Regions from separate parts of the Paenibacillus sp. FSL R10-2796 genome, predicted to be linked through region 2. Evidence: riboswitches for the same ligand, from Rfam matches in the RefSeq annotation. Region 2 holds a riboswitch; each other region holds the start of a gene.
What was found. Region 2 has a riboswitch for cobalamin ahead of NST58_RS07880 (Ig-like domain-containing protein). Riboswitches for the same ligand answer to the same signal wherever they lie in the genome.
Positions count from the first base shown of each region.

Region 1: it holds a riboswitch for cobalamin, as region 2 does, so the genes downstream of both, NST58_RS04450 (S-layer homology domain-containing protein) here and NST58_RS07880 (Ig-like domain-containing protein) in region 2, are expected to answer to the same signal.
Region 3: it holds a riboswitch for cobalamin, as region 2 does, so the genes downstream of both, NST58_RS05115 (DUF4430 domain-containing protein) here and NST58_RS07880 (Ig-like domain-containing protein) in region 2, are expected to answer to the same signal.

Region 1 covers NZ_CP150178.1:982,754-987,050, reverse strand. The annotation lists gene NST58_RS04450 (S-layer homology domain-containing protein) at 1-2,194, opposite strand, end outside; cobalamin riboswitch at 2,357-2,558, opposite strand; gene NST58_RS04445 (cellulase family glycosylhydrolase) at 2,900-4,297, shown strand, end outside.
Region 2 covers NZ_CP150178.1:1,712,876-1,717,172, forward strand. The annotation lists gene NST58_RS07870 (DUF2264 domain-containing protein) at 1-668, shown strand, start outside; gene sigK (RNA polymerase sporulation sigma factor SigK) at 876-1,577, shown strand; cobalamin riboswitch at 1,875-2,068, shown strand; gene NST58_RS07880 (Ig-like domain-containing protein) at 2,399-4,261, shown strand.
Region 3 covers NZ_CP150178.1:1,151,311-1,155,607, reverse strand. The annotation lists gene NST58_RS05115 (DUF4430 domain-containing protein) at 1-2,001, opposite strand, end outside; cobalamin riboswitch at 2,171-2,374, opposite strand; gene NST58_RS05110 (glycosyltransferase) at 2,502-4,297, opposite strand, start outside.

The DNA of each region.
Region 1 (4,297 bases), 730 kb from region 2:
GAATCGCTCTGGAATTCTCTGTGCTTTTATTGGCGTCGAGTTTTCCATCCTCTTTAATGGTTGATGCTATTTTCGTAGCTACATTGTTGTAATAAAGATCGTAATAACCGTTAGGTACTGTATAGTTCGCCCGTGCCAGAGAAAGGATCGACCATTCTCCGCTGCCTGTTCCAAACGTTGGATTCTTTACAGTATTTAAAATATAAGCAAGGCTTTTATTTAATTGTTGTTTGGCTACAACAGTAGTAGGTTGTTCTAATTGTACATCATTCATATCAAAGAGACGGTTGCTATGATTGATCAGACGATCATAGGACACAAGAGCATACGTACCTTGGTCCGTTGCCATATTGTCTACTTTGCCTGTGAGGATATGCTTAAATCCACCCTCAGGTGCAGCAAAGCTAAGTAATGCATCAATAAGCGAATTTCCACTTTTAACAAATCTAGCGTCAGTGTGCGGATCTACACCTACACCAGTTAAGGCTACAATTACCTGCGAGATACTCTCGCTGCTAGTGCTTCCCCAGCTTGTAAATCCGCCTTGATTGTTTTGGTTATCGGACAGCCATTGGATGGCCCGATCCACGGCGGCTTTTACATCATCACGGGATGCATAATAAGGTGCAAGAGCTTGCATCGCCATCGCAGTCATATCGACATCGGCTTTGGTTACGCCTAATGCCCAGCCACCAGCTTCTGCTGTACCTTTTTTAACCTCTTTATCTAAAATATACTGAACTAGTTTTTCTCTTGTGGTCTGTTCTGTAACTCCATCAACTACAGGAATCTCATAGTTATGGCTATCTAACGCAATCAGAGCAAAAATCGGACCATTATTGCCTTGCTTTTGGATATATTGATAATCAGCCAGTGCTTTTCTCAGATCATATCCCGCAACATTTGTGATATCTTTTCCGATAGAGGTAAGTCCTAGAATCGCTCTGGAATTCTCTGTGCTTTTATTGGCGTCGAGTTTTCCATCCTCTTTAATGGTTGATGCTATTTTCGTAGCTACATTGTTGTAATAAAGATCGTAATAACCGTTAGGTACTGTATAGTTCGCCCGTGCCAGAGAAAGGATCGACCATTCTCCGCTGCCTGTTCCAAACGTTGGATTCTTTACAGTATTTAAAATATAAGCAAGGTTTTTATCTAACTGTTGTTTGACGGCAACTGTAGTTTCCAGTTTGTAAGTAACCTGATAAGTTACATTTGTTTTGTTTCCAGCTCCGTCAAGAGCCGTTACAGTAATTACATTACTGCCTGAATTCAGAGTAGCTTTGTACTCCCCATTTGCAGGTGATAAAGTAACTCCATTCAGCTTCACTTCTGGAGTAATGTCACTATATACATTGTCTGTGACAGCTACTTTGAAGCTTATTTCTTTATTGGATACTTCCTGTTTATCTTGTATGCCACTTACTGTAATAACAGGGGGTTCTATGTCTAATGCATTATTAAGACCGACAAGCGCATGATCTACACTTATTTGAGAGCTTGCCATGTTTTCGAGCACGGAATAGGCTTCATAAACTGCCGATTGCACTACTGGTCTGTCCAAAATAGTTTCTTTATTAGGGGCACTGTTAATCTCGGCGATTTCCGCAGTTAAAGCATCCTTATTGGCAAGTTGAACTGGGATTTCCCCCCAGCCGCCAAGATCAGAACCATAGCCATAAGTGGTGAACTGAGTTCGAATGATGTCACCGTCTTGAGGCTTATAATCGGTCATCCCAAACGGAGGAAACACATTATTTACTGCATACATCCAACCCGACATGGAGGTGTAGTCAAACTGACTTAACCACTCGGGGTCTGCTTTAGTGCCGACTGTATTCCCATCGGCTGAAATCATATCTAAAATATATTGTGGAATATTGACTTCGCTTCTGCCACTATCTTTAACTTCTGATAAATAAAAACCACTATCTATATTTCCTAAATATCTATAATTCCCATCACCTAGCGCACGTGTTATTAAAGATGCGCCATTATCGCCTTCATAAATCGGAACTTTAATAGGTTCCTTAATATACCCTTGGCCTAAGGTGAATTTCTCTACGGATACAGATACATACCCTTTAAGGGTAGAGCTTGCTCCATCTGCTTGAGCCGGGATTACACTTGTAGAGAATGTCGTAATAAATACAGCTACAATAAGTAACCACGCTAAAAACTTATTTTTCTTCATTTTTCCATAACCCTTCCCTTCATACCTATGATAAAAAACAGAATAAACTTTCTCATAACCACAAAAAAACCACTCAACATAAACGTCAAGAGGTTAAGATAGTGAACCACAGTAATAGCTGGCAAACACTATTCAAGCACCTCTCTATCGATCGTAGAGTTTGATGGTGTAACAGAAAAAGGCAGATATTCTGGCTCAAGTATCATCACCCTTGCTGCCTTCCCAGTTTCCCAGTGGCATTTTGCAAGGACTCCTCTTTCACAGCGGCGGGACCGCGCGGGATTCACACCCGCTTTCCATTTAACCAATCTATGATTGTACTTCCGCAACATTCATAGTTGGCACCTATTTCTAATTTTAAATTTTCATGCTTCATCATATCTAATATATATGCTTTTGTCATGTTATATTTCTTTTTTGTATAACGGGCAGCTAGAGATAATCCTATTGAATAACCAATTTCTACGAGTAGGGTTATTCAAATAATTTCTTTATCCAACTGTGGGGTAAATTAATTTAAATCACTAATTCTTATATGAATTTACCACAAATTAGTAAGGTACTCGCTAAGTGTATTCTATGTTAGGGTATATTAAGAAAGCGTTTACAAAATAAAACTGGAGGTGTTTGTGTTCATCTAACCACCGAGTACAGCGTCAAAACCAGGTCCAAGCATCCTAAATTTATCTCACAAAGGAGAATTCAATGACTACGCGAATCCAGAAATCCTTCTTATCATTGACACTTGTCACCGCTCTTCTGCTCTCTCTGTTCTCATCCATGGCCGCAGCTGCAACTAAGGACGAGCAACAAGCTAAGGCAGCGCCAAAGAGTAAGATCCAATCCTATGTAGACGAAATGCAGCCCGGATGGAACCTTGGCAATACTTTAGATGCTACAGGTGAGGATGAAACCTCCTGGGGCAATCCACGTGTGACCCAAGATCTTATTAAAAAGATCGCCGCTCAAGGCTATAAAAGCATTCGGATTCCTGTGACCTGGGATACTCACATGGGTGCGGCACCAGACTATACCCTAGAAAAGGCCTACCTCGACCGTGTGGAAGAAGTTGTCGGCTGGGCACTGGACGCCAAGCTTTATGTCATGATTAATGTCCATCATGATTCCTGGCTATGGGTAAGCCATATGGAAGAAAAACACGATGAAACGCTGGCACGTTATAATGCAGCCTGGACTCAAATTGCCGATCGCTTCAAGGACAAATCCGATAAGCTGATGTTCGAGAGCATAAATGAACCTCGGTTCACCGATGGTGGAAGCACAGACGAAGCAAAAATGGAGCAAATGCTTACTGAACTTAATAACTCTTTCTATCAAATCGTGCGGAAATCCGGTGGGAAAAACGACCTCCGCCCACTTGTATTACCTTCATTAGAGTCTTCACCTACGCAAACAAGAATGGATCATCTCTATAAGACGATTACGGCTCTGAACGATCCAAATATTATTGCGACCGTTCACTTCTATGGCTTCTGGCCGTTTAGTGTGAACATTGCCGGCTACACCACATTTGAAAAAGATACAAAAAATGATATCACTCAAACTTTTGATAACGTTTACAATACATTTGTAGCTAAAGGCATCCCTGTCATCGTCGGCGAATTTGGTTTATTAGGTTTCGATAAAGACACGGGTGTGATTGAACAGGGCGAGAAGCTTAAATTCTTCGAGTATCTGACTTATTATTTGAAAGAAAAGAAAATGACTTCCATGCTCTGGGATAACGGGCAGCATTTCAACCGTAAAACTTATAAGTGGTCTGATCCTGAACTCCACAATGTATTAATGTCTGGTCTGAAGGAGCGTTCCTCCAGCACCGAAAGCGATTTGGTCTACCTAAAAAAAGGTGCACAAATCAAAGATACCAAGGTTAAGCTAAACCTGAACGGCAATAAGCTAACCACCATTAGTGCCAACGGAAAGTATCTGACCAAAGGTAAAGATTACACCTTAAATGGTGAGGAGCTTACCCTCAAAGCCAGCCAACTCAAAAAGCTCACAGCTTCCCAAAAATACGGTGAAAATGCCGTGCTGACTCTGAAATTCAACAAGGGTGTTGCGTGGAGACTTAAGGTCATTGTG
Region 2 (4,297 bases):
CCCACACGTCTGCCAAGTATGAGAAATTCGTATACTCAACAGGCTTCGGGTTCAGCGTACCCCGCTCCGAATGGGGATTGTCTCAAGGGGCATTTGATTCCATGCTCGCTCTAAGTGAGAGCGGGGACAACTTGTATCGGGTCAGACGGCGGAATATGGAGTCAAAAATTGTGGACAATGTGCTGCACTCCGTCTGGAAGCCATGGACTAATGTGGAGGTTCGGACCTGGATCGTTGCTGGGCTGCCCTGGCATATTCGGATACACCGGATCGAGACCGGACGACCGTTGGACGCTGCAGAGGGCGGCTTCGCACTTGGTCAGGAAGCGGGGGTGGAACAGCAGATCGGCCTTACAACCGCCGCAGTATCTACAGCATGGGGAACAAGCGGAGTCAAGGGTTTGATCGGCTATGAAAAGGCTGAGCTAATTTGGCCTAATGCCAACACAAACCTGCTTCATCCCCGGACTGTTTTGCCTACACTGACGACTTTCCTTGAGCCTGGAATCCACTGGCTGGCTTCGGCTGTATACGGTGATCCGTCGGGAGATTCTTGCGGTGGTATTCTTGAACAATCACCTGAGTCTATTTTGAAGGTTACTTTTGATAAGGACATCATAAAGGTTTTTACGTCTAGTGAAGCGGAATTTATTATCAAAAGAGAGTGAGAATTACCGCTAACAACATTGTGTTAAAAAGACAAGTAATTGAGTAGAGTATGACTGATTTCTCGTATGAAAAATAAATTTCTGTGGTTGTACAATTTCCCCCGTACAGGCACTTCTAGGCGCACGCCCACATACAATAAGGATGACCATGAACCCGTAAGGCAAACAGATCGGTTTCATTGTACAAGTGCGGGAGGTGTCGCCAAGTTGCCTGGATTCTTAAGCACGATTGCGTTGCTGATCAAAGAACTGACGCTGCTGGTATCATACGTAAGGAATAATGCATTTCCACAACCGCTCTCGGAGCAGGAGGAAAGCCGATACTTAGGGATGATGGCTGAGGGAGATGCCAAGGCCCGCAATTTGTTGATTGAGCATAATTTGCGGCTCGTTGCCCATATAGTGAAAAAATTCGATAACACCGGAGAAGACATGGAGGATCTGATCTCCATCGGCACCATCGGCCTGATTAAAGCTATTGAGAGTTATCGTCCGAACAAAGGCACAAAGCTAGCCACTTTTGCTGCCAGATGTATCGAAAACGAAATTCTGATGCACCTAAGATCCTTGAAGAAAACTCGTAAAGATGTATCTCTGCACGACCCAATTGGGACAGACAAAGAAGGTAATGAAATTACACTTATCGATATCCTTGGCTCCGAAGCTGATGATGTCATTAAAGAAGTAGATCTGAAGATCGAAAAGAGTAAGATTTATCGTAACCTTGATATTCTGGATGACCGGGAAAAAGAAGTTGTCGTTGGGCGGTTTGGATTGGATACAGGTGGAGAAGAGCGGACACAGCGGGAGATTGCTAAGGAGCTTGGAATCAGTCGCAGCTATGTATCGCGGATAGAGAAAAGGGCACTGATGAAGCTGTATCATGAGTTTTATAAGGCTAAGCGGTAGGGTCTTAGAAATAACTAAAGATTCACAATAGATTTTGTTAAAAGCGACTTGCCAACAAGGGGGTTGCTTTTTTTGTTAATTCAAGTAGTTGGGCTAAATGAACATAAAAAAAGCATATTCAGAAATTTAACTGCCCGTCTGCCCATTTATTGCTCAGCTCACACAACACTGATATTTCGCTGCGGACTGATCATAACGCTGTAACAAAATATGAATTATGCAAAATCTCATGTGAAAATAATGTTAAAAAAGTCATTAGAAATATTGATATGAACATTTTTCTTTTCATGGTATATTATTCAAATAAATATTTATGGTGATCACATAGAACTTTCCATGTGACTTAAAAGGGGAATGTTGGTGAAATTCCAACGCGGTCCCGCCACTGTGAACGCACTTAAGAATTACATTGTTAACTTTAAAAACAGTTGATGGTGTAATTCCTAATAAACTGCGAAGTCAGAATACCTGCCATAAATAAATTCAGAGATCCCACGAGGATGGGGGAGGTGTTTTTTGTCATGTCCAAATTTTTTTTTGGTGCTTTACTGTTTATTTTATTAGAGTGATATTGAATCAATTATGTTCATTCTTAATGGATTTCAAAGATTCATAAATACGGAAAATGTTTCGTTGTTAGCTTCAGAGGTGCTGCTGTTGACATGTACTATTAGTGGTTACTGATGTTGTATCACCATCGATAATTCTCCTATATTTATACCGCGGCAAAATAGAATCAGTTGTTAAATAATACTGTACAATTGATTTTATCAGTTGTACATTTTCGTGAGAGCGAATTTATTTGATAGGAGAGAAAAAATATGAAGAAATATAATGCACTTTTGCTTGCCTTATTTCTTTTAATTGCATCTTATAGCCTTATATCTTATGTGAATGCTGATAGTATAAATAAATCAGAAGAGTCATTTGTTGGATTAAAATTGATTCCAGAAGAACAAACAATTGATTTATCAGAAGATTCTCCGTTGAATGTGGAATTTGATCAGGGTATTAGCGAAGGTCAATTCTTTAATTTGATTAATTTAGTGGATATTAATAGTAACAAGTCGATAGATATAACGAAATCGATCGAAGGTCATCAATTAATAATAACCCCGCAAATTGCTTTGGAAAACGCCAAAGAATATATTTTGTATATACCTCCGTACTCCCTTTCAAATATAAATGGAGAAAAATTGAAAGACAATTACATACTTAAATTTAAAGTTGTTAGTGACGAGAGTCATCAACAAGACTCTGTAATAAACTCTACATATCAAAATTTAACGGTAGTTGAATCCACATATGATGATTTTAGTGTGATTAATTCTACTCATGGTAAGCATTTAATGAAATCTATTTTTTTAAGTGAAAGTACTAATGGATTAGTTCCATTTTTAACTCAAAGTGCACAAGTTGGTGGGGAAATATATGCTGGTATAGATAAGAGTGGTTTTATAGGTGCAAATGGAGATTTATGGTTATGGGGAAGTAATGATATGGGACAGTTGGGAGACTTTATAACTCCATCTAGTAATAAACCAATACAGTTAGCTGGCACCGATGTGGTTGCGATGAATAAAGGCATCACTGGTGGTACTTATAGCACATATGCTTTGAAAACTGACGGTACAGTGACGGCTTTTGGATTCAATTATTGGGGGTTTTTGGGTTTGGGTCCTGCTAGAGATCAGACTGATTTTACTGTCTTTCCAACTTCCATTTATGGATTATCAAATGTAAATAATATTAGCAGTAGATTCTATCATACTCTTGCTGTTAAATCGAACGGATCATTATGGGGATGGGGAGATAATCAATATGGGCAAGTAGGAGGGGATAGTTCAGAGTTAATTACAATTCCTGAACAAATCGAAGGAGTAAATGGGATTCCTCTTACGAATATCATAGCTTCAGATGTTGGTGAGACACATTCTATTGCACTTTCTTCAAATGGAAATGTATATGTTTGGGGGGGCAATAATCACGGTCAACTAGGGAATGGAACCCTCGTAGGTAGTAATATTCCACGTTTAATACTAATGAGACCGAATAATGCTCCTCCAATGACAAATATTAAAGCAATTAGTTCAGGAGATAATTTTAACTTGGTATTAAAAGATGATGGGACCGTATGGAGCTGGGGGCAGAATGATAATGGGCAACTCGGTGATGGTTCTACAATAGAACGTCGTTTTCCTGTCCAAGTAAGAGGGGAAAATGGGGTAGGTCTACTAAAAGATATAATCGCTATTAGCGGTGGTGGAAATTATTCTTTAGCATTAAAGTCAGATGGGACTGTTTGGAGTTGGGGAGGAAATAACAAGGGCCAACTTGGAGATGGCACGACTGAAAGAAAACTTGCTCCTACCAAAGTGAAAGCGTCTAATGTATTGAAAATAGATGCAGGGGAATCACATAGTATAGCGCTTACAGAAAATGCGGTTATAACATGGGGAAATAATGAGGTTGGTCAATTAGGTAATGGATCAATGAATTCTTATTCAAGTCTTCCAGTAAACGTTATCAAGTTTGATACTAGTCATAATAATGAATATATTTATGATTCCGATAATCGTTTATCGGCAATTATTATTCATAAAGGGAATATTAATTATCGGCGCGACTATGTATACGATGGTAATGGAAATTTACTTTCTGCGATTACTAAGTTAATACAGTAGCTTGATATAAAAGTTGATAAATTTTGATTGAATATT
Region 3 (4,297 bases), 560 kb from region 2:
TGAAACCTTTACAGTAAAAGCTTCATTAGCTTTTGGGTGTGATGGGGAAAGCACCACAGCATCTACAACCTGTGTATTTTCTCCTGCATAATAGACAAGCACACGATCGGATTCCTGTAGTTCGAACGCATCCATACCCACACTTGGATATATCCACTCCCCGCCGCGTGATACCACGAAGCTCCACCATCCGTCGTAAGTACCTTGCGAAACTCCATGGATACCTGATACAAAGTTGCCATAAGACGATTTGGTGATATCTACTTTAAAATCATCGGTAGACCCTAGTTGTTGCAACGCTTCAAGGGCATTGGAGGCTTTCAAAGTCCCCTCACTAATCAACCCTTCCGGGCCTTCAACGGTTAGCGAAGCTGTTACATTCTTAGAAATCACTTTTAGAGCTTTTGTATATTTAGCAATCGTTGGGGCTTTGCCTTCACGGTAGCCAGTTACAGTCAGTGTATAGTCACCTGCGGGCACATTTCCTGAGAATACGGCCTCACCTTTAGCATTCGTCGTTACCTTGTGAGCTCCAATTTGGACCTGAACACCCGCAGCTTTTGCAGTTACAGGAGAGGAAGTGTTCGTAGCAGCGTCCCATTTCCACGTCTTACTAGTTACAGTGACGGTAAAAGAATCGCCCTCTTTAAGATTTGCTTTGGAAAGCGTAACGGAATCCACAAGCTTAGTGTCATCTCCGGCATAATAAACCAGTACCTGATCTGAATCTTTAAGTACAAAATCACTCATGCCTACATCGGGATTAATCCATTTTCCGTCACGTGATACAACATACATCCATCCGTCATAACCACCAAAGCTTCCAGCAACAATATTTCCAATGCCAGTCACATAACTGCCTGAAGGATTCGTGATCGGCAAGTTCGTTTGAAGCGCCAGCTTCTCTAACGCTCCAAGTGCGTTGCCAGCATAGGCGTACCCTTGTGCCAACGTAGCCCGTGGTCCCTCAATCGTTACAGGGGCGTAGATGAGTGAGCTCTGAATGGAGGATTTGGAAAAATCGTATAGCTTACTGTTGCTTCCTTTATACAGCAAATTATAGGCAACCAGCGCCTGAAGCCCTTGCTCTGTCGCCAGAATATTACTGCTTCCACCACGGCTATGGGTGAAGCTACCATCAGCTAGACGATAGCTAAGCAGGTTCTCCATTAGATCCACTTTGTTTTTGGTGTATTCTAATCCACTAGGATCAACTCCGAAGGATGTGAGTCCAAGGATTGCTTGTGCGCTACTTTCAGCACTGTCACCGTAACCCCCATGGCTATCTTGAGCTGCAGATAACCAAGCTACGGCTTGTAGCCCTGCTAAGTAGGCTTCGGGATTATTTTTATGTGCCGCCAGAGCCGTCAAGGTTATCGCTGTCATATCAGGCTCACTTGCGCCTGAGGTTAGTGCAAAGCCCCCATCCGGATTCTGTTTGGAGAGAATCTCCGTAAGGAGCTTATCCGCCGTCCATTTCGCGTCACTTGGGATATTATATTTACCAGAATCCAGCGCAAGTAAAGCATATACCGGATTATTAAGCGTCTGTTCACTGATCTTGCTATTATTATAAATTTTCTCAATCAGATTATAGCCAGGAGTCGTTCCGTTACCAGCAAAGCTAGTAGGATCTGCACCAATCGCTCTCACTGCGAGCACGATTCGAGCATAATCGGTTACATTGGTGAAATCGCCAGATGCATCCTTTACTTTTTTCTCAAGCTCTGAAAGGTAACTAGCCGGCAGCTTGTACCCTGCTTGCGCTAATCCAATGGCTTGCCAATCCGATTGCACGCCACCTTTCAAGAGATATTCTGCAGCCGCATAAGTCGCATCCGCAACATTAATCCGCTCCGCGGCAGTTGCCTCCAGACCGGCGCCAGCGCTCGCTTCTGCAAATATTTGTCCCGCCGGAGCAAGAGATGTTCCTAGAATTGAAATGACCATGAATAAGGCCAGCCCAAGTGCTACAAACTTGGAAGACATGATTTTCTTCATTGTTTAACCTCTTTCTGTATAAGAATGGGTACTGCCGGGAATAAGACGCATAACATAAAGACCGCCCCTTTGGAGGGCGGTCAGGGAAGATTACAAATTGAGGCTGCGGCGCTTGTTTCCTGCCAACAGTCCATCTGTATATGTTCCACATTCTTACCCCACGAAGAATAGAAACGCTCACGAAAAAGGCAGGTCTCCTGGCTAATGCTTCATCGCTGTTCTTCACCTTCCCACCCTACCTTCGGGGCAGTGGCTTATAGAAGAAACGCTCCGCACATACAGTGGCGGGACCGCGCCGGACTCTTGCACCGGACTTCCCTTTTAAGCAGACGACTAGATTGATAGAGTCTGCACCTTTTCCAGTATGTAGTATCTTATTTTGACATCCATAATCATATCTATTAATACATAGCATGTCTATAGAAAAGCTTAGTATGGGCAGCAAAAAAATGAACAGCAATACGCCACCTTCCGGTAGTTATTGCTGTTCAGAAAGCTTGTTATTCGACTGTTCCATCCGGACTTGCAGTCGGGGAGGGTTCAGCACTTGAATCAGAAGCTGGTGGAATATTAGGATCGGGATCTACGATCAATGTAAATCTTCCGGCTTTGATCATACTTTTCTCTAGAATTGTCGCTCCAGACTCCAATGTAACCTCAACCTGATAGGAAGGTTGTTCACCTTCAGTCACAGCTGTTGCGGAAGGCAACCCAGTGCTGTTCTCAGTATCAGAGGAAGGCGTAGTGGACGGAGAAGCATCAGCTACAGCGTTAGTAGAGTCTGCACCTTCTGCTGTTCCTCCAGTAGTGCCAGCGGCATCTGACTCGTCAGCAGCGTTTCCCTCATCCGTCCCATCCGTTGACGGCACTGGACAAGTCCCATTTGTAGCAGCGACCTTAAAGCTTTTATCTATCTCTGTAGACGAAGACATTAAACTAACCTCAGTCGGTTTAAACTGCACACAGTCATCTGCACTTGCGAAGGTGAACACCAATATGCTGCTCCCCTTATCTCCTTCGACGCTCTGATCCTTCAAGTATACTGAAGCCGGAGGCAGCATATTGCCTGCACTCTGAACAGGGGTCGGCTCAGGGCTTGTCCCCGGCAGAGCCGTCTTCGTATCATCCGGACGCAGCATACTGAATACGATAATTGCAATAATCACCAGAATACCCGTAATGGAGCCGGAGATTAAGAGTCGAAATCGGCTGCGGCTGATCCAGCGCGCCAGCGGGGAAGCCAGTTGGGAGCGGGCTTCATTGTACACATTTTGCAGAGCAGGCCGAGCTGCCGCGACATAGTTCTTTCGGAATTCCCGATTCTTGAACGCTTCACGATCACTGCTCAGGAAATACTTCAGAATCGCCTTACGGTAACCCGGTTGCAGCTTTTTATTCGAAACCGTAAATAAAGGATTGCCTTGCGACCAAGCAAAAAACCGATAGATGATTTCTTTGTCGGAACCGGCTTTACGCTTTAACAGCTCCAGAAGCGCATCGTAATCCAGCGGACCCCTTTCACGCTGAGTTGTATAGTAAAAGGCTAGCGGAAGCCGTTCAAAGGGTTCCAGAACACGCGCCTCTTTTAGCAAACGACGACCCAGTAGCTGCACATCGTCTAGTTCCTGCGGAGACAATCCTGTAAAAATCTCCTCATTCGGCTTCTCTTCACCAAACCAGCGGTAAGCGGCACGCAGCGCATTCTCTTTCTGCTTGCTAATCCTATCCAGTGGCGGCTGCCAATCGACAACATTACCATACCGTAAAAAAACTACCTCCAGAAGCTCCTCCTGCGTCATATCAGAAAGCGATAAGCGGTTCAGTAAGAATCTATCTGCTGAAGCAGCAAGATCCTGCATTAGGGAGAGTGCCTTAGGAGCAACTCCTGTTCCTTTGCGGCGATCTTTTTCTGCCTTATCTACAATTTCATGAATTTCCGCCACAGAAGCCACCGGATCATGCTCCAGCTGGAGCTTTTCTAGCAAATAATCCTTCACAGCATTTTGAGCAAAAGACTGCTCTAACGCCACTGGCAGGAACCGCCCCCAATGGAGCACAAAGCTCAGAATATCCGCAGATCTGGACGCCGCAGCTAGTCTTGATTCCATATAAGGCTCAAGTAGCTGCTTACGGAAATAAGTTTCAGACATCACGCGCTGGAAGTAAGCTGCACTTAACTCATCATTACTCTCAATGATCCCGTAAGCAGCACTCAAAATATCCTTGCGGCCCGCTTCCACACTATGAAGCATCCCATTGATGAAATAATCCACGATTCTGACCCTGTAATTGTGAT